3 regions of the Synechococcus sp. R6-7 genome follow, and region 3 is predicted to be linked to each of the others. Evidence: riboswitches for the same ligand, from Rfam matches in the RefSeq annotation. Region 3 holds a riboswitch; each other region holds the start of a gene.
What was found. Region 3 has a riboswitch for cobalamin ahead of metE (5-methyltetrahydropteroyltriglutamate--homocysteine S-methyltransferase). Riboswitches for the same ligand answer to the same signal wherever they lie in the genome.

Region 1 (13,335 bases), on a different contig from region 3:
GGCAACAGTCATCAATTCATTTCCCCCAACGAAACACAATCGCCCCCCAGGTAAGGCCGGCGCCAAAGCCCGCCATTACCCCCAGATCGCCGGCGCCAAAGCGTCCTTGCTCGATCCAAGTGGCCAAGGCAATTGGCACCGAAGCGCCCGAGGTGTTGCCGTAATACTCTAGGACGCTGGCCACCCGCTGCGGATCCAGCTGCAGGCGCTTGGCTACCGCATCGAGAATGCGCTGGTTGGCCTGATGAATAAAATATCCCTGTACTGCTTCCGCCGGGATCCCAGCCCGAAAGAGAGCCTTCTCGATGATCTCCGGCACCGCCTGGACGGCAAACTTGTACACCTCGCGGCCATTCATGGTGATGGGGCAGCAGCGATACTGCCCCACCTGCAGGGATCCCACCAGGGGCTTGGCCTCTGTAGCCATGGACAAGCTGAGTAGCTCGCTGCCACTGCCATCGCTGCGCAGCTCAATGCTGAGGATCCCGCCGGTTTCCCCCGCCTCCAGAACCACTGCCCCGGCCCCATCTCCAAACAAGACACAGGTGGTGCGATCCGCCCAGTCCACCGTGCGGGAGAGCACATCCGCCGCCACCACCAAGGCCCGCCGATACAGCCCGGTTTGCAAAAACTGTGCTGCCGTGGCCACTGCAAAGACAAAGCCCGTGCAGGCTGCCGTCAGATCAAAAGCCACCGCCCGCGTTGCTCCCAGAGCTGCCTGCACCTGAGGGGCCGAGCCAAACCGATCGACACCGGTGGAAGTGGCCAGCAGGATCAAATCCAGGTCTTGAGGCAAGATCCCGGCCTGAGCCAAAGCGGCCTTGGCTGCCTGGACCGCCAAATCCACCAAGCTCAGCTCAGGGGGCAGAATGCGCCGCTGACGAATGCCGGTGCGGGGCCAGATCCATTCGTCGGAAGTTTCGACGATCTGGCCGAGATCGTCGTTGCTCAGGCAGGGATCCGGCAGGGCAGCCCCTGCCCCCACCAGCCGCACGGTCGGGAGGCTATGGCTGGGCATCTTCCACGGGTTCGGGACAGCGGGAGGAAGTCCTTTCCAGGGATCCCAACGGCAACACTTCCGGGCCAGAGCCAGAGTAGACCTGAAGGGGCCGGGTGCGCCGCCTGGGGTTGGATTCAGGTTCGCGAGGGTCAACCATTTCCGCCTGCAGCCGCTGTAGGATTTTCTGTTCTGCCGCCTCTTTGGCCAGGCGAATGGCGTGGTAGACCATCGGCGCCTTGGAGCTGCCGTGGGTAATCACGCAGATGCCGTTGACGCCGAGCAGCAAAGCACCGCCATACTCCACGTAGTCCATGCGCCGCTTTACCTGCTTGAGGTTGGGCCGGAGCAGCCAGCAGCCCAACTTGCCGCGCCAGCCGCGGGGCAGCTCCTCCCGCAGCACCTGGGTGATCACCTGGCCAACACTTTCGGCAAACTTGAGGAGGGCATTGCCCACAAAGCCGTCACACACCACCACATCAAACTCCCCGGTCAGCACATCCCGCCCCTCGGCATTGCCGGCGAAATGGATCCCTGGCAATTGGGCCAGACGCTGGTGGGTGGCCAGAGCCAAATCATTGCCCTTGTTGGGCTCCTCGCCGATGTTGAGCAGGCCCACCCGCGGACGCTCGACCCCCAGTACGCACTGGCAGTAGAGGGATCCCATGCGGGCAAACTGCTCCAAAAAGCGGGGCCGGCAATCCACATTGGCCCCCACATCCAGCAGCAGCACCGGCTTGCCTTTCAAAGTGGGCAAAAGAGCGCCAATGGCCGGGCGATCGATCCCTGCCAGCCGGCCCAAATGAAGGTAGGCCGCAGCCATCGCTGCTCCGGTATTCCCGGCGGCCACCACGGCATCCGCTTGGTTGGAGCGCACCTGTTGCATCGAGATGTTGATGGAGGCTTTGGGCTTTTTGCGCACCATCAGCGGCTCTTCCGCCATGCCCACATCCTCTTCGGCAGGCACAATGGTGATCCCAGCAGGCAAGGGCTGAGGCAAAAAGGGCTTGAGGGAATCTGGACGACCGACTAGTGCAATCCCGACCCGGAGCTGCCGATGGGCCAGCAGGGCGCCCTTGATGATCTCTTCGGGAGCGTAGTCACCCCCCATCGCATCGACCGCAATTCGCACAAGCTGACCTCACACTGGAATATCCTTGGCAACTGCAAGCAGGAAGCGGGGCAAAACGCACTAACCTCTGCAGTCCCCTCGCCCAAGAATTGGGAGCCCCAGTGGCTGCAGGGTGCTAGCGAATTTTACCAGATTTGTTTTCCTCAATTAAGGCCGTAGTTCCGCTTGCGCCGGTTCTCCCCACCCCCCACAGGAAACGTGAACTCCCTCACGCCTGCGCGAGGGTAGCCAAGAGAGAGTGTACCTGCTGGACGTGGTCGCGTGCGGTGGAGTTTCTGGCTTGGTGTTGGCTCAGCTCCGTCTCCAACTGCGCCAATTCTCCTGCCAACGCTGCCCACCGATCCCGCTCTGGATAGAGGGTGGCCTGCAGGTGATTGAGGCGACCCCAGGTTTCTGCCATGGCCTGGGCGCGCGCCCGCAGGGATCCCTCCTCTTGCTCCAGGTGTTGCCACTGCTGCTCCAATTCCTGCCGTTGGCGGGCGAGCTGCTCCTGCTGAGAAGGCAAGGACGATTCCAGTTGTTGAATGAGGGTTTGCAGACGACCTTTTTCTTGGAGAAGATCCTGCTTCTGGCTGCCGATCTGTTCCAGGAGCGGCCCAATATCGACCTGAACCGGGGCAGCAGCTTGATTTTGCAGCTGTCTAAGGCGGGCTTCCTGGCGGGTCAACTCTTCATACTCTCGCTGCAGGTTTTTTTCCTGAGGCAGCAGGGCTTCTTCCAAAGCACTGCAGGCAGACTGGGCATAGTCGATATCCATCTCGATGTCAAACCGCTCCTCTGGAGAGGCGCTGGCCAGCCGCTCTTGCAGCTCCCGCAGGGTTTGCCGGTTTTGCTCCAGTTCGGCCCGCTGCTGGCTGACCTGGGCCGCCCGCTGCTCGTAATCTCGGCGCAGTTGGCTGACCAAAGCCGCCAGCTCCTCGACCGAGATCGCCGGCTCCCCAGCCCTGCCGTTGCTGCTGCCATCGACGATAAAGTCGTACTCCTGCACCAGACGAGAGGCTTTCTGGTATAGGCTCTCTTGAGATTGCAGCTGCTGGAGAATCCTCTGCAGGTGCTCTTGATGGGCTCGCAGGGATCCCCGTCGAGTTTGCCACTCTGCTTGGCTTTGCTCCAGGGATTGTCGGGATCCCCACCAAGCGGTGTGGCGTTCTTGCCAAGCGCGGTAGTCTCGATCCAGCTCGTCTTGCCGGGCCTGGGCCTGCTGACGTTCTGCTTCCAGTTGGGCAATCTGTTGATTCAAGTGCTCCTGCTGCTGCTGAATATGGCTTTTCAAGCTTTGCAGAAGCGCCAAGGGATCCCCAGCCGGATGTAGAGTCTCCTGGAGCTGCTGCACCAAAGCCTGTAGCTGCGCTGCTTCTGCCTCCCCCAAGCGGCTGGAGCGAGCTTCTTGCAACTGGGCTTCCAACTCTTGCCGCTGCCGATTCAGAGCTTCCCGCTGCTCTCCGATCAGGCGCTGTTGTTCAGCTAAGTAAGCTTGCTGGGCTGCCAGTTCCTCTTTGAGGCTGTCCAGAAGTTTGCGATCTTCCTCCACACTCTTGTATTGCTCATACAGCCGCTGCACCTCTTCTTCCTGGGCTGCTAGCTCCATCTCGCGGCGGGTAAGCTCATGCGCCTGAAAGGTGAGGGACTGTTTCCAAACCTCGATCTCCTCTTCCTGGCTGCGGGCTCTGAGCTGAAGTTGGCTGAAGTTTTGCAGATAGGTCACCAGTTGGCGAGCGGCTTCGCTGATGCGGGCGACCTGACGGTTGCCGGAGATTTCCGCCAGCACCAATGACCCATCCTTGAAGCGCCCAGCCTCCTGGGCGATGCGGCCTTCCAAGGTAATGGATTCTTCGTTCACGGCCACCCAGGTATTGTCCTGCTGCTGCTTGGCCAGCAATTGCAGAGACGACTTGGCAAATCCAATCGGCTTGGATAGCTCTGCTAGGTACAGCACGCCTGAACTCCTCTAAAACAGCATGGACAGCACCAGCCTTGACCCCACCGAGCCACTGCCCCTGGCCGGGGAAAAATGGACGGCCGCCAGAACATGGCTCGCCGAGGCGCATAAAGACTACACCACCTTTCTAGACTCAACCATAGGGTAAAAAAAACACCTTCGCCAGATGAGTTTTGGGGATGCCTGGGGTAGCTATTCAAACCGGTGGCGGAGCACTAAAGTAGTCTAGGGTGTGGTGTAGAGTTGTGTTCGGGGGTTGTATGGAGCTGCAAGGTGAGCCGCTTTCTGTTCGTCGGCGTTCTCCTGCCCCGCCGGTGGTCGTAGCCTCTCAGGTGTACCAGACAACAGCGCCGGAAGCCAAACCGCGCCACATTTTGGAAGCGATCGTCTGGCACAAAGAACAGGAGGTGGAGCGCCAACGGGAGCAGCTTCCCCTGAAGCAATTGCAACGGCAACTGGATCAAGCCCCGCCGGTGCGGGATTTTGTGGCGGCTCTTACCCAGTCTCCTCACCCTGTTTCCTTGATTGCCGAGGTCAAAAAAGCCTCCCCCAGCCGCGGCATCCTCCGGGATCCCTTTGACCCGGTAGCCATTGCCCAGAGCTATGAGGCCGGTGGGGCCAGTTGTCTCTCGGTGCTGACGGATGAGCGGTTCTTTCAGGGCAGTGGCGAGTATCTGCGGCAGATCCGTCAAGCGGCAGGGATCCCCATCCTCTGCAAGGAGTTCATCCTCTACCCCTACCAAATCCTCTGGGCCCGCAGCCTGGGGGCAGATGCGGTGCTGCTGATTGCCGCCATTCTCTCGGATGCGGACTTGGGCTATTTTCTCAAGCTGGTTCGGCAATTGGGCATGGCAGCTCTGCTGGAGGTGCACACTTCCCAAGAGTTGCAGCGGGTGTTGCGTTTGCCCCAACTGCAAGACTCCAGGGGGCAGGTGCTCATTGGCATCAACAATCGCGATCTGAGAACCTTTGCGGTGGACTTGAACACAACGCGCGACCTGTTGGCCGCCCACTCGGATCTCCTCGGCGAGCTGCCCATTGTCAGCGAGTCCGGCATCCATACCCCTGCCGATTTGCAGCAGTTGCGGGCCTGGGGGGTGCGCTCTGTGCTCGTGGGGGAAGCGCTGGTGACCCAGCCGGATCCCGGCCAAGCTGTGCGCCACCTGTTGTCATCTCAGTGAATGAGAACCCTCCATCATATGGATCTCTGTTAAGAACAATGGATCTCTAAGGATTGCTCAGACCGATGAAACGTATTCCTGTGCCGGCTCACATCCACTACGAATTTCTGCTGCGGGTGTTGGAGCGGCAAACCTTTCCGGCAGTAGAGGAACAGGATTTTGGCAACCGAGGCCGCACGCAAGAGCTGATCAACTCCCTGCGCAAAGCCCTCACCCAACAGGTGCAACTGGAGGAAGAGTGGCGACAGCGGGGCTATCAGGTGGACTACCGCTGGAATATGGACGAGCCTCAGCCTCCCTCTTGACCTTCCAGCCCACTGTAAGGTTTAGCATCCTTTCAGTGGCATTGGGGGGGGTTTCCAAGATGCAGGTTGTTTTGACGGTGCCCAAGCTGGCCTGTGGGGCTTGCGTGGACACCATTGCGCAAGCGGTGCGGCAACTGGATCCCCAGGCGCAGGTGGAAGGGGATCCCAAAACCAAACAGGTGCGGATTACTTCTGAGCGGTCTGTGAGCGATTTGCGGCAGGCCCTCACCCAGGTGGGATATCCCCCGGCCTAGTCAATTTTGGGCCGGGAACGGTCGGGCGTCTGTTTTGAATTTCTGTACAGATGGCTGCCTTCGCCCTGCCCAGGGTGGAGAGTAGCTGTCGTTTCATCAACAAGGTGTTGCCATGTCTGCCCATAAAGGGTCATCGGGTGCACTATCGGCCTCTGCGCCTTCTCCTGAGGGCACTTGGCAGTTGGCCCTGCAAGGGATGAGCTGTGCCTCCTGCGCCCGCAGCATCGAACAGGCCCTCGCTCAGGTGCAGGGAGTATCCTCCGGATCCGTGAATTTTGCCAGTGAGCAGGCCACCGTCAAAGGGGATCCCAGGCTGGTGGATCCGCAGGCGTTGATTCGGGCGGTGGAGCGGGTGGGGTATCGGGCGCGCCTCATCCAAGAGGATTGGCAACTGGACGATCCGACAGACCCAGAGCGGATCACCCAACGGGCCGCAGAACGGGAACTGAAGCTCAAGGTGGCGATAGGGGTGGGCATCAGCACGGTGCTGGTGATCGGATCCCTGCCGATGATGCTGGGGATGGACATCCCGGGCTTTCCCATGTGGCTGCACAATCCTGGGTTGCAGTTGCTGCTGACGGCTCCGGTGCAGTTTTGGGTGGGCAGGCATTTTTACCGGGGAGCCTGGGCTGCTTGGCAACGGCGCTCGGCGGATATGAACACGCTGGTGGCCTTAGGGACGAGCGCGGCTTTCTTCTATTCCATTTTCCCAACGGTTTTCCCCGACTATTTTCACCGGCAAGGACTGCACCCGGATGTCTATTATGAGGTGTCGGCGGTGGTCACCACCCTGATTCTGGTGGGCAAGTGGATGGAGCAACGGGCTAAGGGGCAAACCTCCGAAGCCATTCGCAAGCTGATCGGGCTGCAACCGAAAACGGCAAGGGTAATTCGCCATGGGGTGGAGCAGGATATTCCGATTCGGGAAGTGCAGGTGGGGGATCGGATCCGAGTGCGCCCCGGAGAGAAGGTGCCGGTGGATGGGGTAATCCTAGAGGGATCCTCCAGCCTCGACGAGTCCATGGTGACCGGCGAGAGCCTGCCTGTACTCAAGTCGGCGGGGGATGAGGTGATTGGGGCAACGCTGAATCAGACGGGCAGCTTTGTGATGGAGGCGCGGCGGGTGGGCAAAGACACGGTTCTGGCCCAGATCGTGCGCCTGGTGCAGGAAGCCCAGGGATCCAAAGCCCCAATTCAACAGGTGGCGGATCGGGTGACTGCCTGGTTTGTGCCGGCAGTGATCGGGGTGGCAGTTCTAACTTTCGTGCTCTGGTGGGTGCTGGCCGATAACCCGACACTGGCCTTGGTGAACACGATTGGGGTGCTGATCATCGCCTGCCCTTGTGCGCTGGGGTTGGCAACCCCCACCTCGATCCTGGTGGCCACGGGACGAGGGGCAGAATTGGGGATCCTGGTGAAAAGTGCCGACAGCCTGGAATTGGCCCACCACTTGCGCACGGTGGTCTTGGACAAAACCGGCACCCTGACTGAAGGTCGTCCCACTGTCACCGATATTTGGGCCCACGGCTCCTCTCCCCTGGCGGTGTTGCGCCTGGCAGCGGCGGTGGAGCGGCACTCGGAACATCCTTTGGCCCAGGCGGTAGTGCAGAAAGCCGAAGCCGAAAAAATTGCCATCCCTCCTGCCCAGCATTTTCAGGCAAGGATAGGCAGTGGGGCAGAAGCCTGGGTGGAAGACCAGTGGATCCGCATCGGTCGGCTGAGCTGGCTACAGGAGATGGGGATCCCCTGGGATCCCTCTTGGTTAGAGCGGGTTCAGAATTGGGAAAGCCAGGGCAAAACGGTGATCGGCGTAGCCCAATCCCAGAGCCTGGTGGGGCTGTTGGCCATTGCCGATCCGCTCAAACCCACCTCTCCTGAGGCAGTGCAACAGCTGCAACAGATGGGTCTAGAGGTGATCCTGCTAACCGGGGATAACCCCACCACGGCCCAAGCGGTTGCTCGGCAGGCAGGCATTCAGCGGGTAATTGCCCAAGTCCGTCCGGATCAGAAGGCAGCTTACATACGCAGCCTAAGACAACCGCGACGGCGGGTGGCGATGGTGGGAGATGGCATTAACGATGCTCCGGCTCTGGCAGAAGCTGATGTGGGGATCGCCATTGGTACAGGTACGGATGTGGCGATGGCCGCCAGCGATATTACCCTCATGTCGGGGGATCTGCGCGGAGTCGCCACAGCCATTCAACTCAGCCGGGCCACCCTCAACAACATCCGCCAGAACCTCTTCTTCGCCTTTATCTACAATACGCTGGGGATCCCGATTGCCGCTGGGGCGCTCTATCCCTTTACAGGCTGGTTGCTCAACCCTATGCTGGCGGGGGCAGCCATGGCCCTGAGTTCCGTTTCGGTGGTCGCCAATGCCCTGCGCCTGCGACACTTTCAGCCCCCCAGACCAGCGGGCCGGCGTTAGGCCCTCTCCCAGGGGCAAGGGGGATTAGCGCGGCAACAGTTTTGCTGCCCTTTGAGCATGAGTCTGCCGTACCGCTCATGCCTCAGGGCTATCTTCTGGCAGACAAGGACATCCCCCCCAGGGGGCTTGGTGAACGACAAGCGGCAAGCTAGCCTAAAAAGCTCAGGCAGATTGGGGAAAGCGCGGTGCAAGTCCGCCACTGTGACGCAACTGTGATGGGATCCCTCCCTCAGCCAGAACACCCACCTGCCGTTGTCCTGTACCCCTTGCGATTCACAAGGAACGGAGTTTTTTGTGTTGAATACCCTCAGTGTTTCCCCTCCCCTTTCGGTTGGGCAGCTTGCTTCTCCTTCATTGCCCCTATTGCTTATCGGCCACGGATCCCGCGACCCCCAAGGGCAGCAAGCCTTTCTGGAGCTAGCCCAGGCTTACCAAGCTCTCACCCCCCATCGACCGGTGATCCCTTGTTTTCTGGAGCTGACGGAGCCGAGTATCGCCCAAGGGATCCAGCAGTGTATTGCCCAAGGGTGGCAAGAGATTGTGGTCCTGCCGCTGCTGTTGTTTGGGGCCCGCCACAACAAGTTCGATGTGACGATGGAATTGGATCGCCTGCAGGCCCTCTATCCCCAGTTGCGCATTCATTACGGTGGGCCGTTGGGGATCCGCATCGAGATCCTGCAACTGCTGCGAGACCGATTGGCTGCTCTGATAGCTGCCCAACCGCGGCGGATCCCAGAGGCAGAAACCGTGCTCCTATTTGTGGGTCGCGGCTCCAGCGATCCCGAGGCCAATGCCGAAGCCTGTAAACTGGCCCGGTTGCTTTGGGAAGGATCCGGGTTTGCCGCTGTGGAAACTTGCTTTATCGGCATTACCCATCCCCGCCTGCCCGTGGGATTGGAGCGGGCCTTGTCCTGGCAGCCGCGTCGGGTGATCGTGCTGCCCTACTTTCTGTTTACGGGGGTGTTGGTGAAAAAAATCGAGGCGGCAGTGGAACAACAACGACAACGACAGCCGGAAATCGACTGGCTGATGCTGCCGGAATTGGGCCTTGTGGATACGGTGCTGCACAGCCTGCAGCAACTGGAGCAGGAAGCCCTGCAGGGCCAAACCCCGATGAACTGCCACCTGTGCAAGTTTCGCCTGGCCGTGAGCGCAGAGGTTGGAGCTGGATCCAGCCATCACCACCCTCACGAGCCTCATGACCACCATCACGGGCACGGATCCCATCACCACCCTCATTCTCACCATCACCCTCAGCACGGCCACACCCACGCAGCGGCTGGGGATCCCTGGGCCCAATTAGAGGGCTACCACCAACGGGCATGGCAGGTGCCCTAAGAGGGAAACAGAGGCTGCTGGCGGGATAAACTGAGTGCAGACAGGCCATTTTTGAACCTGGTTTTCCCGCTCTAGCGGTTGTGATGACGAAAAAACGATGATGCTCTCCCGCTCCTCTTGGGTTTCAGGTGCCGCTGCCGCGGGGAGCGGGATCTTTGTTTTCGCCCTGGTGGTGGGGCTGCTGGATCAGATCCTGCCCACCCTGCCCAAGGTTTCCCTCTCCCTGGCCGGGATCCCTGGGATCCTGGCTGCCGCTGGGGCCTCCTATGGGGCCTGGCGGGTGGTTCAGATGGGTCTGCAATCGGCTTCCTGGAGCGACTTTCGAGAATCGCTGGTGGCGACCCTATCTCCCTTTGATCCTGCCGACCACGGCGGCGAGCCACGACAACCTAAGGGGGATCCTCGCCCTTGGCAGGTGGCTCAGGAGATCCGGCAAACCCAGCTCCGCCATCAAAAGATCCTTGACCGCATCAAGCAGCGGGTGAAAGCCGAAATCCAGACCTGTGAACGCGCCCAAGCCCAACTGCGCAGCGAGCAGCAACGGTCTCGAGTCCTGCAGGCCCAAGCCCAACAGTTACAACAGCATCTGCAAAACCTACAAACATCTTCCCCTTCTCCAAGCTCCGAGTCGACCAAACCCACGCCAGAGCAAGCGCTGCGCCAAAAGCTCCGCCAACTTCAATCCCAGGTCACCACCCTGAAAATAGAATTGGAACGCCAAAGGACCCAACTGCAACACGCAGAAGCAGAGCGGGCTCAACTCCAGCAGCAGCAGCAAAAACTCAAGCGCATCCTGCAGCGCAAAAAATTGGAAAATCGAGAGTTGCGCTCCCAACAGGCAGAATGGGCCCGGCAACTGGAGCAAACTCAACAGGAGCTGCAAACTTTGCGGGAGTCCTACCGCGCCTTGCAAGTTCTCCAGGAAATAGGCTTCACCCTAACCCAAAACCTATCTCACGAAAGGGCGGAAACGGAGTCCTCTGGATCCTCCGACTAGCCGACCCGTTTCAGGACAAATACACTCCCCTCGCTGCCCCGGCCCATCCGCAAATCTTCATCCAAATAGGTGATATCCAGCCAACCCGTTGGCTCGCGGCGGCGGATATCGATTTGAATAGCCGGGATCCGCTCCGGAGCCCGCTCGAGCAAATAGAGAAAACTCTCGATCTCGTAGCTCATCAAAGCTTGGGATCCGAACACCAATCGCTCGAAAATCACCCTCACCCGGCGCTCAGATTCGGGGTAAAAGCGCGCTGATACCGCCAAGACTCCCCGTGGCATCCAAGCCTCCAGCCAACCGGATCCCTGGATCTCCGCCACGTTGAAGACCCGTCCAGCTTTGGCCCGAATACACTGGTAGATCGCCCCGGTGGTGAACAGGGGCAAATTGGCCAGCCGCAGCAGAGCTGTGCTGGTGGTAAAGAGGGTGAGCCAGTTCCCCTCCAACCCTTCAGGAGCAGATGTTGGTTTGGGGGTGGGGTTGAGCGCTTCTAGGGCGGCAATTTGAGACAAAATCTGGGCTTTTTGGTCAGGGGAAACTTTCCGGCCCCGGTCGGTCGCCTCCAGTAGGTGCAGCAGAGCCGATTTTTGCTGAGCCAGGGCCTCAGACATGGGCACACTCCGAAGGCACTGACCCTATTTTAGAGAACGCGGGATCCCTCTGCCCTTAACCGTCTTCTCCCACCAGTTTCAGGTTCAGATCTGCCACCTGCTCATACCCTAGCCCGGCCCGCACCACCAGCGGCTCGGATCCCGTCAAGTCAATTACCGTAGAGACCTTGGCCCGACGGGGGGCATCGTCATCCAGCACCAGATCCACCTGTTTTTCCAACTGCCGCATCTCTTCAGCCGCAAAGATCCCACCCTCATCCCAGGGGTCGCTCTCCCACTCCCAGGCTTGCCCAGAACTTAAGTCCAGGGATCCGACGGGATCCCCCCCCAGCTTGGCAGAGGTGGAGACAATTGGATTGCCCAACTCTTCCAGCAAAGCCTGACAAATGGCCGAGTCGGGCACGCGGATGCCGGTGGTTTTCCGTTTGGGCTCCATCACCAACTTGGGCACCAGCTTGGTGGCCGGCAACAGAAACGTAAACGGGCCCGGGATCAGCCGCCGCATCAGCCGATAGGCCGAATCGGTTACCTGGGCATAGTGGGCAATGCGTGAGAGAGAAGGGCACAAAAAGGTAAGAGGCTTGTCGTTGGAGAGCTGCTTGATACGGCGTACCCGCTCCACTGCTTGTTTGTGGGTCACATCGCAGCCAATGGCATAGACTGTATCGGTGGGGTAAAGCATCACCGCCCCCTCCCGCAAAGCCGCCGCAATCCGCCGGATGGAACGGGCCTGGGGCTGTTGCGGATGCAGCTTAAAGTACTCGGCCATCGGGCAGATGGGAAGAGGTCAAGACTGGGAGCAGCTACCCCCCAGGGGGTTTTCCACAAGAGGGCGGGGGGTCGGTGGCACCGACGCGGGCGGGGATCCCTGAGATTCGGGCCAGTCCTTCAGTTGTTGCATCAGGGCTTGGATGTGCAGACGGGGCAGATAGGGCCAGTCGCCCGCTTCTTCCAAATCCTGAAGCACCCGATACAGAGCTTGACGGGTGTTGGGCAAAGACTCCCGAAAGGCACCTTCCAGGATCGCGCGGTGCAACTCCTCCAGCAGCCGCAGGAGCATCAGCAGCTCCACACACGCTCCCGCCCTCGCCTGAGCCGCCTGTTCAACAGCCAACATGATCTGACGCAAATCCGGTGGCAGATCCTCCGCCGAGATATACATAGCCACTCGTCTCTGGGTTCTGGGAAGGCAGGGGCTTTCCCATTCTAAGATTCTTCTGCCCTAGGACTGGATGGATTTTGCCCCCACAAGATCCAACTCCGCAGACTGTTGGGATCCCCGACCCAGGCACTGCCACACCCGCTGCAAGAGGGCATCCAGCCCCTGCTTGGCAATCGCAGAAATGGTCACCACCGAAGTGCCGGCAGCAGCAGACAGCCTCTGGGCGCGCTCGGCAACCTGCTGGGGATCCAGAACATCGATCTTGTTCAAAACCAGGATTTGTGGCTTATCAATTAACCCGTGGCCGTAGGCGCGCAGCTCCTGCTGAATAACCTGGTAATCCTTGACGGGATCCGCCGCCGTGCCATCCACCAAATGAATCAGTACCCTGGTACGCTCCACATGGCGCAAAAACTCATGGCCCAGCCCCACCCCCAAGTGCGCCCCCTCGATCAGCCCCGGAATATCGGCAAACACCACCCCATCTCCCGATGGATGGGGCACCACCCCCAAATTGGGCTGCAACGTGGTGAAGGGGTAGTCAGCAATCTTGGGCCGGGCAGAGGAGACCACCGAAATCAGAGTGGACTTGCCCGCATTGGGCAGGCCGACAATGCCCACCTCGGCAATCAACTTCAGCTCCAGGCGCAGGCGCACCCGTTCTCCCGCTTCGCCCTTGGTGAATTGGCGGGGGGCGCGATTGTGGTTGCTCAAAAAATGGGCATTGCCTAAGCCGCCTTTGCCCCCACGGGCTACCAGCAATTGATCCCCCTTGCCCACCAGATCGCCCAACAATTCCCCCGTCTCCGCATTGAACACCACAGTACCGCAGGGCACCCGCACCAGCCGATCCGCACCACTGGCCCCGCTGCGATGGTTGGGCCCCCCTTTGGCCCCGTGTTCCGCCTTGATCACCGGTTGAAAGCGAAAATCCAACAGAGTTTGCAGGCCGGGATCGGCCACCAAGATCACCGAGCCGCCCCGCCCG
Region 2 (5,573 bases), on a different contig from region 3:
TTGGCGCTGCTGCGGGGGGGAGCTGCCCGAGTGGTGGGGTTGGATCGGGATCCGGCGGCTCTACAGGCGGCGCAAGCGCGTTTTGCAGCAGAAGGGATCCCCGGCAGCCGCATCCAACTGTGGCACCTCAATTTTGCCGATTTCGATCTGCAGCAGCACGGCTTTCGGGATGAGCAGGGGCAGGGGATCCCCTTCGATGGCATCGTGGCCGACTTGGGGGTGAGTTCTCCGCAACTGGACTGCCCTGAGCGGGGATTTAGCTTTCGCGGGGAGGGGCCGCTGGACATGCGCATGGATCCCAGTGCCGCTCAGGAAACCGCTGCCGATTGGGTTAATCATCGCCCGGTCGAAGAGTTGATCGAGATTTTCACCCGTTACGGCGAAGAGCGATTTGCCCGCCGCATCGCCCATCACATCGAGCAGGCTCGTCCCCTCGCCACAACCACTCAGTTGGCCCAGGTGGTTTGGCAGGCAGTACCTCCGGCAGCTCGGCGAGGCCGCATCCACCCGGCCACCCGCGTCTTTCAGGCGTTGCGCATTGCCGTGAACCGAGAACTGGAGGCTTTAGAAACCTTACTGGCCCAAGCCCCCACTTGGTTGAAACCCGGCGGCAGGTTGGCCGTGATCAGCTTCCATAGCCTTGAAGATCGCTTGGTGAAATGGGCCTTCCGCAGGGATCCCCGTTGGCAGGTGCTCACCCCCAAGCCCTTGTCCCCTTCCGAACTGGAACGGCAACGCAATCCACGGGCCCGCTCTGCCAAACTGCGAGTGGCTGCCCGCAGCAGTCAGATGTAGGTTTAGGTTGGTTCTCCCGCTCTCAAGAGATCGGCTACTGTGAAGCGGACGGCTAGCCCGCCGAGACCAGGAATCGGGAGAAGGGGGTTGCTATTGGGGGATGCGGGGAACTAGGGTGAAGCGGAACCGGCAGTCCTGCACCGTCGGATCCCTTGGTGTGTGTGAGGTTAAGCCCTATGGTTAGCCAGCCTTTGAACGCAGGTCTTGATCGTCCCAAGAGCCCTCGTCGCCACAGACAGCCTTCTGCTCTGAGCCGACCCCTCTCCGGTACAGTTCAAGCCAGCCGCACCCAGCCTTTGGATTTGAAGTTGAAATCAGCCCATCCTCGCAGCCAACATTCGGCTTGGGCAGAACACCTAGCTTGGTGGAAGCAGATCTCCACAGGGATGGCTATCCTCTCCGGCGTTTCAGTGTTGAGCCTTTACAGTTGGACTGTGCATACCCAAAGCCGGTGGAGCCAGCGTTACCAGGTGTGGCAGCAGATGCAACGCAACGAACGACAGTTTCTGCTGACTCAGGAATCCATCGCCAATTCTCTGCGGGAAATTGCCGACCGCTCCGAAATGGTGCCGCTGGTACCGGATCGGATGATTGAGGTGCCAATTGCCTCTCCCAGCCATGTTGAACCGGATCCAGCCCACCAGACGACAGCCCCGCCTGAAATCGAAAAAGCTCCTCTTTTCTACCCGGTTGGGTACTAGTCCAATGAATCCCGTGGACAGCAGCCAAGCCACTGCTCCCCTCTTACTCTCCCAAAGGCTGTAGATTTTGCAAGATCTCAGCGTATCTCTATCCTCCCTATTCTTCAAATTCTTCAAAAGTCAAGGGATCCCTGGGCCTCGCGATCTGGAGTAGCAGCGGGCTATCCTTCAACTGCTTACAAAGCAGTGAAGAAATCTGGCCTAAATGGGATGTGGCCCATCCGAAGCCCTGGGATTGCCGTTGGGATCCCGTTCACCCCTGGGGATGACATCCCCCCTGGCAGGATAGGAACTCCAGAGCAGGGGATGTATGATGCCTAGCACGGCTTTTTCGGAGCAATCGCAGAGAAAGCTGTACCGACAGGTTGTCCTGGGGATCAGCCAGGGCATGTAAAGGGGAAAGTCCGGTGCAAATCCGGCGCTGTGCCGCAACTGTGATGGGCTTGGGCTAGACCCATGCCCTCAGTCAGGATGCCCGCCTGCGGTTTTGGCTCGCATTTCTTCCGCGTCGCACGGAATCAGGAGCTTTAGGAAAATGAATCCCATTCTAGGTCTCAGCCTGGCGCTGGGGGGCTTTGTTTTGGGGATCCCAGCGTGGGCGCAGCCGGCAGCTTCCCCGCCCTCAGCTCAAGAGGTTTTGGAAACCGGCGTTAGCGCCGAGATTTTAAATCAACCCGTCACCACGCCTTTTCGTCGCCCCGGCTTGCTGCGGGATTCTTCCCGCCCGGTTTACGTCGTTACCCGCCAGCAAATTCGAGAGCAAGGGGCAAGAACCGTTCAGGAGGCCCTGCGCTACCTGCCCGGGATCCTCAGCGACGGCACGGCGGGAACCCAGTTGGGAGCCCTTAGCTCCCAGTTTATGCGGGGAGGACGAACGGCCCAGGTGTTGGTGCTCTTGGATGGCCGCCCCATTAACGACCTGGGCTTTTTTGGCGGGTTCGATCTGTCTCAGATCACTACAGATGTGGTCGAGCGTATTGAGATCTCTCCAGGTGGGGGCTCCACCTTATACGGCTCCGATGCCGTTGGCGGGGTCATCAACATCGTAACCCTGGAGCCAAAGCCGGGATCCGAGACCGTGCTGGAAGCGGCTATCGGCAGCTACGGCCTCAACGAGCAAGGGATCCAAAACCGCGGCCAAGCGCAGGATCTGGGCTGGGTGGTCAGCTATCGCCGTCTGCAGAGCAACAACGACTTTCCCTTTGAAATTAGGCGTTTGGGCAAAGCAGGCAGGCGGGAGAACTCGGCAGTGGAGTACCACAACCTACAAGCCAAACTCACCTGGCAACTGGCAGAAGGCCAGGTCCTAACCGGAAATGCCCTTTATCTCAATAAAGCGTTTCAGGTGCCTGGCAGCACCGAGTTTCCCTCCCCCGATGCAGTGCAAAACACCAACGACCTGCTGTTAGATCTCAGTTGGCTGTGGGATCAAGAGAGGGGATCCCTGCAAGCTAGGGTATTTTTTGACGACCTCAACTATCGCTTCAGCGCCCCACAAAGCCAGGGATCCCGGGATGAGATCCTGCGAACGGGGTGGGGATCCCAACTGCAATACACCTGGAAGGCTGCTGAAAACCTGGAGCTTACTCTAGGAGCGGATTACCGATCCATTTCAGCTCGCAACACCACCTTCTCCTTTGCCAGGGGATCCACCAATGTCAACTACGACAATACCGTGAACCAAGGGGCCCTCTTTGCCCGCCTGGATTACAAGCCACAGCCCAACTTTTATCTCAACTTAGGTGTTCGCCAAGATTCGAGCAATCTGGTCAACGGTTCGGCCACCTCTCCTGCCGCAGGGATCCGCTGGGTTTTGGCAGAAGGCACCACCCTGAGGGCCAATTATGCCGGCAGCTTTCGCACCCCCTTGATCTCAAACTTATTCTTTCGTTTGCGGGGCTTTTTTGAGGTAGATGGGAACCCCAATTTGCGCCCGGAGCGGGGAGAGAGTTTTGACATTGGCCTGGATCAGGCTTTGGGAGATTTTGGCCTACTGCGCTTGACCTTTGCCCATAACCGCATCCGCGATGGCATTACCTTTGTCAGCACTGGCCCGCGCAGGGGAACCTACGAAAACATTGAGCTCGTGGAATACACGGGCTTGGAAGCAGCCCTGGATTTGCGATTGGGGGAAAACTGGACTCTTTTTGCCAACTACACCCTAAACGATCCCATCATCCGCTCGGCGCTGGATCCCAAAGCGGTTGGCAAACAGTTAGCCTTTGTGGGAGCAGACAGCCTAAACCTGGGCCTGAGCTACCGCGATGCAGAGGATCGGTATGCCTCAGTTTTCCTGCATCACATTGGCACTTTCTTTACCAACAACGCCAATACCCAATCTCTGCCCGGCTACACCACCTTAGCTCTGCGGGGAGGGATCCCGGTTGCAGAAAATCTCGCTCTCGAGGTGGGAGTCGATAACCTGCTGGATGAGCAATATGAGGTTTTCCCCGGCTACCCCGGAGTGGGTCGCACCGTTCGGCTTAATTTAAGGGGCCAATTTTAGAGCGACTTGAGGCTGACTTTTAGCTGTCTAACTCACTGCTGAATCCTTGGCCAAGACATTGAGATCGTCTTTGCCTCTTCTCACACCCTTTGCTTGGACAGAAACCTATGACTATATCAAGGAGCACCATGTCTCGATCAACTTCCCAGTTGCCCATCCAAGCTGGCAGCGCTGCCCAGCAACCCAGCAGCCATTGTCTTTGGGTTTGTGTCACTTGCGGATCTCGGTGGGTTAACGGCCAAAAAGAAGGGATTAGCAAGGGAGAAATGCTGCTGTCTGCCCTGCAATCTCAAACCCTCAATCCTCAACTGACCCTGAAGCCGGTTGCCTGTATGAGCGGCTGCAGCCATGCTTGTGTCGTTGCGTTGGCAGCACCTCAAAAGATGACCTATGTTTTTGGAGATCTCGATCCAAAAGATGTGGATCTCATTCTGCAGACAGCAGAGCTCTACCTCACCAAGCCAGATGGGATCCTACCCTGGGCCGAGCGCCCTCTCAAAAAAGGGGTGATTGCTCGTATTCCACCACTGCACTGAGGAGCTTTCTCATGGCCACTTTTACCCCCTGGATAACCCCCCTCCATCAAGCTTGGCAGGAAGTTTCTCTGACGGGTTGGACAACCCTTTATGAAGGGATCCCTGCCCATATTGACTGCTTGGGGCCGTTGCTCTACGAGCTGTTTCAAGAGCACTGGGCCGAGATCCAGGTGGGCCATGTGGCGGAAGGCGGGGTGCTGGAGCTGGCTTTCAAGAAACCTCCAGCTTTGTGCGTGCTCTACGATGGCTATCTAACCGTTGCCACCGAAACTTGGCACCTGCATTTGTGCCTGGAGGAGCACCAAGGCGGCCCCCATCGCAAGACCCCACCCGAGCTGCGCCGCAAAAGATTGGTTAGCTGTGCTGCTCTCTACCGGCGCCTCAATCCCCAAGGTCAGCCCCGCATGTGGGGGATCCAATTCTGGAATGGAGCAGAAGAACCTTTGCTGCAGATTTTTCTGCCCAGCCCCTTTTTGGGGCCAGAGGAAGACTACCTGCCGGAAGGCAAAGCAGATTACCAAAAGCTTTCTCTTTACGAGCGCATCCGCGCCATCTATGTGCAGGGGAAAGAGCGGATCCCCTATGAGGATAACCCTCTTAAACGTCCCTACCTTGCCGTCTGTCGTTCCAGCCGTTGTTATCCTTCCCGCAACTACCAACCGGTTGTAGAAGCTCTGGAATCCGCCCTTCGAGAAGCCAACCTGGACGTACAGGTTATCACCTCAGGCTGCTTGGAAGTTTGCCAACAGGGGCCGGTGGTTTTTTACTCCGGAGATTGCACCTGGTACAAGCGGGTTACTCCCCAAGTAGCTCGGCAAATTGTTTTTGAGCATTTGCTTAATAGCTGTCCTCTGAAAGACCACCTTTTTCCAGGAGATTAAAGCATGATTGGCCTGCAATCGAGTGCTCAACCTATCCCCAGATCTTGCCGCTTGATCTCAGCCCCACTTTGGATACAAGCTGCTCAAGATTTGGCCCGAGGCTGGTTCTGGCCCAGCTTGTTTACCACCGTCGGCTGTCTCAGCAATATTGCTT
Region 3 (7,336 bases):
GGGCGCACGCAGCGGCTGCCGTAACTCTGCACCCAGCCGTGTTCAGTGAAGGCAAAGCCTTCCAGCTTCTGGGCAAAGTACTCCACCATGTCGGTGCGCTCAAATTCCCCATGCACCAACACATCCAGGCCAATCTCTTCTTGAATGCGGATGCACTTGGCAATCTCAGCGTCAATGGCTGCTTCGTACTCCGCCTGCGAAACCTCCCCTCTTTTGTACTTAGCTCGCCACTGCCGCACCTCTGGAGTTTGGGGGAAGGAGCCAATGGTGGTGGTGGGCAAAGGTGGTAGCTGAACCTGCCGACTTAGGCGCTGCTCGTAGGGCAGGAATCGCTCGAAGTCCTGGAGCTTGAGGTTGGCCAAAGCCTGGCGCACTTGGGGGTTGGGGGGGCTAAACTGCGCAAAGCTCTGCCATTGCTGCTGGATTTCCGCCTGCTGGGCAGCAGTGTCTTCGCCGTTGAGGGCTCGCGCCAGGAGAGCTACTTCGGCCAGCTTCTGTTCGGCAAAGCTGAGGACATTTCTGAGGGGTTCCGGCAACTGGGCTTCCAGAGCAGCGTCGTGGGGCACAAATTGCAACGAAGCGGAAGGCTGCACCCGTAGGTTGGGAGCTACCCCCTGCAGCTCCCGCAGGCTGGCCAAGACGGTCTCAGGCTGAACCTTCCAGACATTCCGAGCGTCCACTACGCCAGCACCTAGGATCTGGTCAGCCGGAAAGCCATAGGTTCTTACCAGATCCAGGGTGTGGCCACGGGTAAAGTCAAGGCTAATGCCGGCCACCGGCAGTTGCACCACCCAGGGGTAAGTCTCCCCCAGGTCATCGAAGTAGGTGACCAAGTGGACAGGGATCCCGGCGGTTGCCAACTGGCGGTAGCTCATTTCCACAGCTTCCCGCAGGCCACTTCCCTGGCTGGTAACCAAAATGGGATCGTGAATCTGGACTTCTGGGATCCCCAGCTGTTTTAACTCCTGGAGGAGATCCCGGTACAGAGGAAGGAGCTTTTCCAAGTCCGCCCGCAGATCCCCAGATCGCTGGCTAAGGCAGAGCAAAGTCACTGGACTGAGGACAACGGGGCTGGTGCGCTCCCCTAGGATCCCTTGGGCCCGCCGAACTCTTTCCAAAAAATCCCCAAAGTTAGGACTGGGATCGGCTTCCGGCTCAATTTCGGGTACCAAGTAGTGGTAGTTGGTGTCAAACCACTTGGTCATTTCCAAAGCCGGCAGGCCCTCCCGCCCCCGCGCCATGGCAAAGTAGCGGTCTAAACCCGACAGACCTCGGAACCGAGAGGGGATCAGCCCCAGCCAGGTGGCCCAGTCCAGTACATGGTCGTAGAGAGTCTGATCCCCTACCGCAATGTGATCAATCCCAGCTTGTAGCTGAGTCTGCCAGGCTTGAGTCTCCAAATCCCAAAAGGTAGCCAGCAGAGCCTCTGACCCTAGGGCACCACTCCAAAAGCCTTCCAAAGCTTTTTTGAGCTCGCGGCGCTTGCCCATGCGGGCATACCCCAATGTCATGGTTTGTGCAGTCATGTTGTGTGCCATCCCAAATACTGAGTTTTCTAATTTTCCTGCGTTCAATTCGCCCTCAACTGGGATCCCGCCCGCCAAGGAAGAAACCGGCTGTTCCTCTCTTGCCTCTGGAACCCCAACAAAACACTGCCTTTTGCGCAAAAAAGATACTCAACGCAGCCAGCGATCGCAGTGGCTACTTGCCAGCCTACCAATTGAAGTCAGGAAGCCTGACATCTCACTCTTTCCTTGGCGTAGGCGGGCTGTAGATCTTGATAGATCTTGGTGCAACAGCACCCAAAATTTACTCTCTCCCGGCCAACTGGCTCAGAGTCTTGCTTGGGTTCTTGGACTTATTTCTACTGCTGAGGAGTACCGAAAGCTTGTGGGAGCAACGCCGGGAAAATGCTCAGGATAACGAAAGCAGAAACGAGCTAAAGCCAAGACAGTTACCATCTGTACCTCGCAGATGTTGTGAAGTTTAGAAAAACCATCGGCGGGCATTCTGACTGACACGGTTTTGGGGGACAAGATCTGGATCGGCAGCGAATGACTCTAGAGATTTGCTGCAGGACTTCTCCTAAACCGGATCACAGCTGCGGGACAGCGGCAGATTCTCACTGCTCTTTCCCCGTTTCCTCTGGCGGCTGATCCCCGTCAGAACCGATAGCTGAGCTACATCGTATCACGGAGTTCAGAGACGGGAGTAGAGTGCTTCAATCATCACCAAGCCAGCAGCCTTTGGAGCTACCAGACCTCACCTTTCACCCAGCGGTCTTGCAGGAAGTCATCGGAATCCTCTAAGCATCCTCCCCCCCTGCATTGCTCTCAAGATAAGGCAGTGATAGCTTAGCTGCCATAAGTCTTGTCCAGGAGGCAAGGGGGTTTGCTCCTTTTTGCTGAAAAAGCGACAGATCGGGGTTTCTATGGCATCAAGCTTAAAAGTAACTGTGTGGTCTGTGGGCCTCTTCTTGCTGAGCCAGATGTGGGCTGGATGCGCTCAGAATGCTGAGCGGACAGCTTTCGATCCAAAGCTAGCAGGATCCAGCGATCAAATCGTGCTGGCCATTGGAGGGGAAAGCGAAGAAGGATTTGATCCCACCCTGGGCTGGGGACGTTACGGTTCGCCTTTGTTCCAAAGCACTCTGCTGCGGCGGGACGAGAACCTTGAGATTGTAAACGACCTGGCGACTGGCTACACTGTCAGCCAAGATGGCCTAACCTGGACGGTAACCCTACGAAAGGATGCAGTCTTCTCCGATGGAAAACCTGTCACAGCAGCGGACGTGGCTTACACCTTTAACCAAGCAGCTCGGAGTGGTGGTCTGGTCGACCTAACCGCCCTAAAGGAAGCAGTAGCTATCGACACTCATACGGTGGAGCTGCGGCTGCAAAAACCCCAAAGTACTTTTGTCAACCGCCTCATCACCTTGGGTATCGTGCCTCAACATGCCCACGGGCCTGATTATGCTCGCAAACCCATTGGCTCTGGCCCCTACCGACTGGTGCAGTGGGATGAGGGGCAACAACTGATTGTGGAGGCAAATCCCTTATATTACGGCCAGACTCCTGGCATTCGGCGGCTGGTTTTCCTTTTCCTGGAGGAGGATGCAGCCTTTGCAGCAGCCCGAGCCGGACAGGTACACGTGGTTAGCGTGCCTCAGTCTTTGGCTAAGCAAACTGTTGAGGGCATGAAGCTTCACGCCATTCCCAGTGTGGATAACCGAGGGCTGATGTTCCCCTTTCCCCCTAAAACCGGTGCAACAACCCCAAAGGGATACCCCATCGGCAACGATGTGACTTCTAACTTGGCGATTCGCAAGGCGGTCAACTTCGCCATTGACCGACAGGCGCTGGTGGATGGAGTCCTAGAAGGCTACGGATCCCCTGCCTATGGCCCAGTCAGCGGTTTGCCCTGGGAAGAGCCGACCGCCAAGATTGAGGACAACAATCCAGACCTGGCCCGTCAGATTCTAGCTGAGGGAGGCTGGAGCGATAAAGATGGGGATGGGGCAGTGGAAAAAAACGGGCTGCGGGCTGAGTTCACCGTGCTCTACCCGGCCAACGACAGTATTCGCCAAGCCCTGGCCCTAGCTGTTGCAGAAATGCTGCGGCCTGTGGGCATCCGAGTCAATGTCGAGGGCAAAAGTTGGGATGACATCACTCCGCTCATGCACAGCAACGTGGTGCTGTTTGGCTGGGGCAGCCATGACCCAACTGAGATGTACAACCTCTACCACAGCAAAGCGGCCCAGGGGGGATTTTTCAATGCCGGCTACTATGCCAACCCGTTTGTGGATCGAATGCTGGATCTGGCTATGGAGGCCCCCTCTGAAGCTGAAGCTATCCCCTTCTGGCGGGCAGCCCAGTGGGATGGAAAGCAAGGCTTTACTGCCAAAGGAGATGCAGCCTGGGCTTGGTTGGTGAACCTGGATCATACCTACTTTGTCCACGAGTGCTTGGATATAGGCCAGCCGCAGGTACAGCCTCATGGCCATGGTTGGCCAATCACAGCCAACATCACCCGTTGGAAATGGACGTGCAACTGAGGTCAGTTCTGCTGTTTCTGGCTTATAAGCTGACTCGGCTGGGGTTGCTGCTGGCGGCTGTGGCAGTCCTGACGTTTGCCCTGCTCAGCTTCTCCCCTGTTGATCCCGTACAAGCCTATGTAGGGGCCGACATGCTGCAGATCAGCCCAGCCCAACGAGACCTGATTGCCCAGCGTTGGGGGCTGGATCAGCCCATGCTGCTTCGCTTTGGGAACTGGCTTGGGCAGATGGTTCAAGGCAACTGGGGCACCTCAATGGTGTTCGATCAGCCAGTGGTGCAGGTCATTCAACAGCGGTTTGAGCTATCGCTGCCCTTACTGGCAATTGCCTGGCTGCTTTCCGGTTTCCTGGGAGTGGGGTTGGGGGTTTTGGCCGCAGCGTTTCAGGGCGCTTGGGTTGACCGCGGTATTCGTCTTTACGCCTACACCCTCGCCTCTTCTCCCCCTTTCTGGGTGGCGCTGCTACTCTTGATCGCGTTTTCGGTAGAGCTGGGTCTAACACCTATCTGTTGCGCCGCGCCACCTGGCGCGTTGGCGGAGGAGGTGACTTTTTGGCAGCGCTTACACCACTTGCTCTTGCCTGCTTTCACCCTAACTGTCATCGGCGTTGCCAACATCACCTTGCACACTCGTCAGAAGCTCATTGACGTGTTGCACAGCAACTATGTGCTGTTTGCTCGTGCCCAGGGGGAAAGCCTGGCTGGGATCCTGTGGTACCACGGCTTGCGGAATATCTTGCTGCCTGCGCTGACGCTGCAATTTGCCTCCTTTGGGGAACTGTTTGGTGGCTCAGTGTTAGTGGAACAGGTGTTTGCTTATCCAGGACTGGGACAAGCAACGGTACAGGCAGCTTTGCGCGGTGATGTGCCTCTGTTGGTGGGCATTGTGTTTTTCAGCGCCTTGTTTGTCTATGCCGGCAATACCCTAGCTGACCTGTCCTACCAGATTGTCGATCCACGCATTCGCCTTGGCGGGAGGATAGGATGATCCCTTTTGCATCGCCTCGTGTTGCTGCTGCTGATGCCGATGGGGGGATGAAATTCTCAGAGTCCTCTGTCAAAGGAGAGCGCAGGCGGCAGACTCTGTGGGCAATTGGACTGTGTGCTTTTTTTTTGGTGTCTATCCTCTGCAGCGCTGGGCTTATCGGCGATACCGGACTGAGCCCGAACCTAACTCAGCGGAATCAGCCTCCTTCCCTGGCCCATCCCTTCGGCACCGACTGGCTGGGGCGGGATATGCTGGCCCGATCCTTGCACGGGATGTCCCTTAGTCTGTGGGTAGGCATGCTGGCTGCCGCCGTCAGCGTGGTGATCGCCGCTGTTTTGGGTTTGGTGGGTGGCACGGTGGGAGGCTGGGTGGATGCCTCGATCTGCTGGATGATTGACCTATGTTTCAGCCTGCCTCACCTGGTGGTGCAGATCCTTATAGCTTTTGCTGTCGGCGGCGGAGTTCGGGGAGTCATTGTTGCCGTTGCCCTCACCCACTGGCCCAGCCTAGCGCGCCTGGTGCGGGCCGAGGTGTTACAGGTCAGCAGTTCTGACTATGTCCAGAGTTCTTACCGACTGGGCCGCTCTTCCCTCTGGGTTGCCCGCTACCATATGATGCCTCACATTTTGCCCCAGCTCCTAGTGGGACTTATTCTGCTGTTTCCCCACGCCATTTTGCACGAAGCAGCCCTCTCATTCATTGGGGTAGGTATTTCGCCGCACCTACCGGCCATCGGCATTATTCTGGCCGAATCCATGCGCCACCTCTCCACCGGCTACTGGTGGCTGGGGGTTATGCCTGGACTGCTGCTGCTGCTGTCGGTCAAGGCTTTTGACTGGCTGGGAGAAAACCTGCAGGCCCTTCTCAATCCGCGTACGGCTCAGGAGTAGGGAAATGTTGGTGGTCTCCGGCCTAAACATTAGGTTCAGCCGATACGAGCGGGGGCTGCGCCGCCGCTACCTTCAGGTGATTACAGATCTGGATCTGGAGGTTAAGGCAGGGGAGGTGGTGGCAGTGGTGGGGGCCAGCGGATCGGGCAAAAGTTTGCTGGCCCATGCCCTCTTGGGTCTTTTGCCAGAGAACGCTACCCTGCGCGGTACTCTCCTATTTCAGGGGCAGCCCTTGACCCCTGAGCGGTGTAGGCAACTGCGCGGCAAGGCCATTGCTCTCATCCCCCAGTCTGTGGACTACCTGGATCCCCTCATGCAAGTAGGATCCCAGGTACAGCGGGTAGCTCGGCTCAGCGGTGCCTCCCAAGGCGAGGCCCGTAGAGCAGTGAGCCGCATCTTTGCCCGCTATAGCTTGCCGCCGGGAACAGAGGGCCTCTACCCTTTCCAGCTCTCCGGAGGCATGGCACGGCGGGTGCTGGTATCGACGGCGGCAGTTAGCAGAGCCAAGCTGGTGATAGCCGACGAGCCCACGCCAGGCTTGGACGCGGAGGTGGTGGCTGAGACCCTTGCCCATCTGCGGGAGCTGGCCCAGGAGGGCCGAGGCGTTATGTTGATTACACACGATATTCAGGCGGCGTTGTCGGTGGCAGATCGAGTGGCAGTCTTCTATGCGGGCACTACAGTCGAGTTGGCCTCGGCTCAGGATTTCGAAAGGGGAAACTTGCGCCACCCCTACACTCAAGCTCTGTGGCGATCCCTGCCCCAAAATGAGTTTGCTCCCCTGCCGGGCAACCAGCCTGACCCTGAGGCACTGCCTGCGGGTTGTTTGTTTGGGGATCGCTGCCCCTGGGCAAGTGAAATCTGTCGAGCTGAGCATCCGCCTCTGCGGGCGGTTGGAGGAGGGTGGGTGAGGTGTATCCATGCTCAAGGGTGAGCATCTCTGGTTTCGCTATGGACGGCATCTGCCTTGGGTGGTGCAAGATCAGACCCTTCAAGTAGAACTTGGGGAAGTCGTAGGGCTGATGGCTCCCTCTGGTTTTGGCAAAACTACTCTGGCCAAGTTGCTGGCGGGCTACCTTACCCCCAGCCAAGGTCGGGTGAGTGTGACAGGGCAGCCTTTGCCTCGGCGAGGGTACTGCCCAGTGCAGCTTGTCTTTCAACATCCAGAGCAGGCCGTTAACCCCCACTGGCGCATAGCTCAGGTCTTGCGGGAAGGGCCTCCTCCCCAGCCAGAGGTTCTCCACACCTTAGGCATTTCCCCCAGTTGGCTCAACCGCTATCCCCATGAGCTAAGCGGGGGAGAATTGCAGCGGGTTGTCATCGCCCGGGTTCTCAACCCACAAACTCGCTATTTGATTGCAGATGAGATGACAGCCATGCTCGACGCCAATACCCAAGCCCTGATC

Region 1: linked by a shared signal. The riboswitch ahead of NW815_RS00315 (sirohydrochlorin chelatase) and the one ahead of metE (5-methyltetrahydropteroyltriglutamate--homocysteine S-methyltransferase) in region 3 are both predicted to bind cobalamin.
Region 2: linked by a shared signal. The riboswitch ahead of NW815_RS02125 (TonB-dependent receptor plug domain-containing protein) and the one ahead of metE (5-methyltetrahydropteroyltriglutamate--homocysteine S-methyltransferase) in region 3 are both predicted to bind cobalamin.

What each region holds. Positions count from the first base shown of each region.
Region 1 covers NZ_JANSHS010000011.1:1,373-14,707, reverse strand. The annotation lists gene fabD (ACP S-malonyltransferase) at 1-12, opposite strand, end outside; gene NW815_RS00350 (beta-ketoacyl-ACP synthase III) at 17-1,018, opposite strand; gene plsX (phosphate acyltransferase PlsX) at 1,005-2,108, opposite strand; gene hmpF (pilus motility taxis protein HmpF) at 2,338-4,065, opposite strand; gene trpC (indole-3-glycerol phosphate synthase TrpC) at 4,329-5,249, shown strand; gene NW815_RS00330 (DUF5340 domain-containing protein) at 5,315-5,554, shown strand; gene NW815_RS00325 (heavy-metal-associated domain-containing protein) at 5,614-5,808, shown strand; gene NW815_RS00320 (heavy metal translocating P-type ATPase) at 5,921-8,236, shown strand; cobalamin riboswitch at 8,365-8,501, shown strand; gene NW815_RS00315 (sirohydrochlorin chelatase) at 8,534-9,574, shown strand; gene NW815_RS00310 (hypothetical protein) at 9,672-10,571, shown strand; gene NW815_RS00305 (PAP/fibrillin family protein) at 10,568-11,185, opposite strand; gene NW815_RS00300 (L-threonylcarbamoyladenylate synthase) at 11,241-11,954, opposite strand; gene NW815_RS00295 (hypothetical protein) at 11,973-12,347, opposite strand; gene obgE (GTPase ObgE) at 12,408-13,335, opposite strand, start outside.
Region 2 covers NZ_JANSHS010000054.1:668-6,240, reverse strand. The annotation lists partial or broken gene rsmH (16S rRNA (cytosine(1402)-N(4))-methyltransferase RsmH) at 1-795, shown strand, start outside; gene NW815_RS02130 (hypothetical protein) at 972-1,496, shown strand; cobalamin riboswitch at 1,842-1,994, shown strand; gene NW815_RS02125 (TonB-dependent receptor plug domain-containing protein) at 2,032-4,002, shown strand; gene NW815_RS02120 (DUF1636 domain-containing protein) at 4,131-4,538, shown strand; gene NW815_RS02115 ((2Fe-2S) ferredoxin domain-containing protein) at 4,550-5,419, shown strand.
Region 3 covers NZ_JANSHS010000135.1:944-8,279, forward strand. The annotation lists gene metE (5-methyltetrahydropteroyltriglutamate--homocysteine S-methyltransferase) at 1-1,526, opposite strand, end outside; cobalamin riboswitch at 1,983-2,188, opposite strand; gene NW815_RS04695 (ABC transporter substrate-binding protein) at 2,564-4,054, shown strand; gene NW815_RS04700 (ABC transporter permease) at 4,039-5,040, shown strand; gene NW815_RS04705 (ABC transporter permease) at 5,037-5,930, shown strand; gene NW815_RS04710 (ABC transporter ATP-binding protein) at 5,935-6,864, shown strand; partial or broken gene NW815_RS04715 (ABC transporter ATP-binding protein) at 6,851-7,336, shown strand, end outside.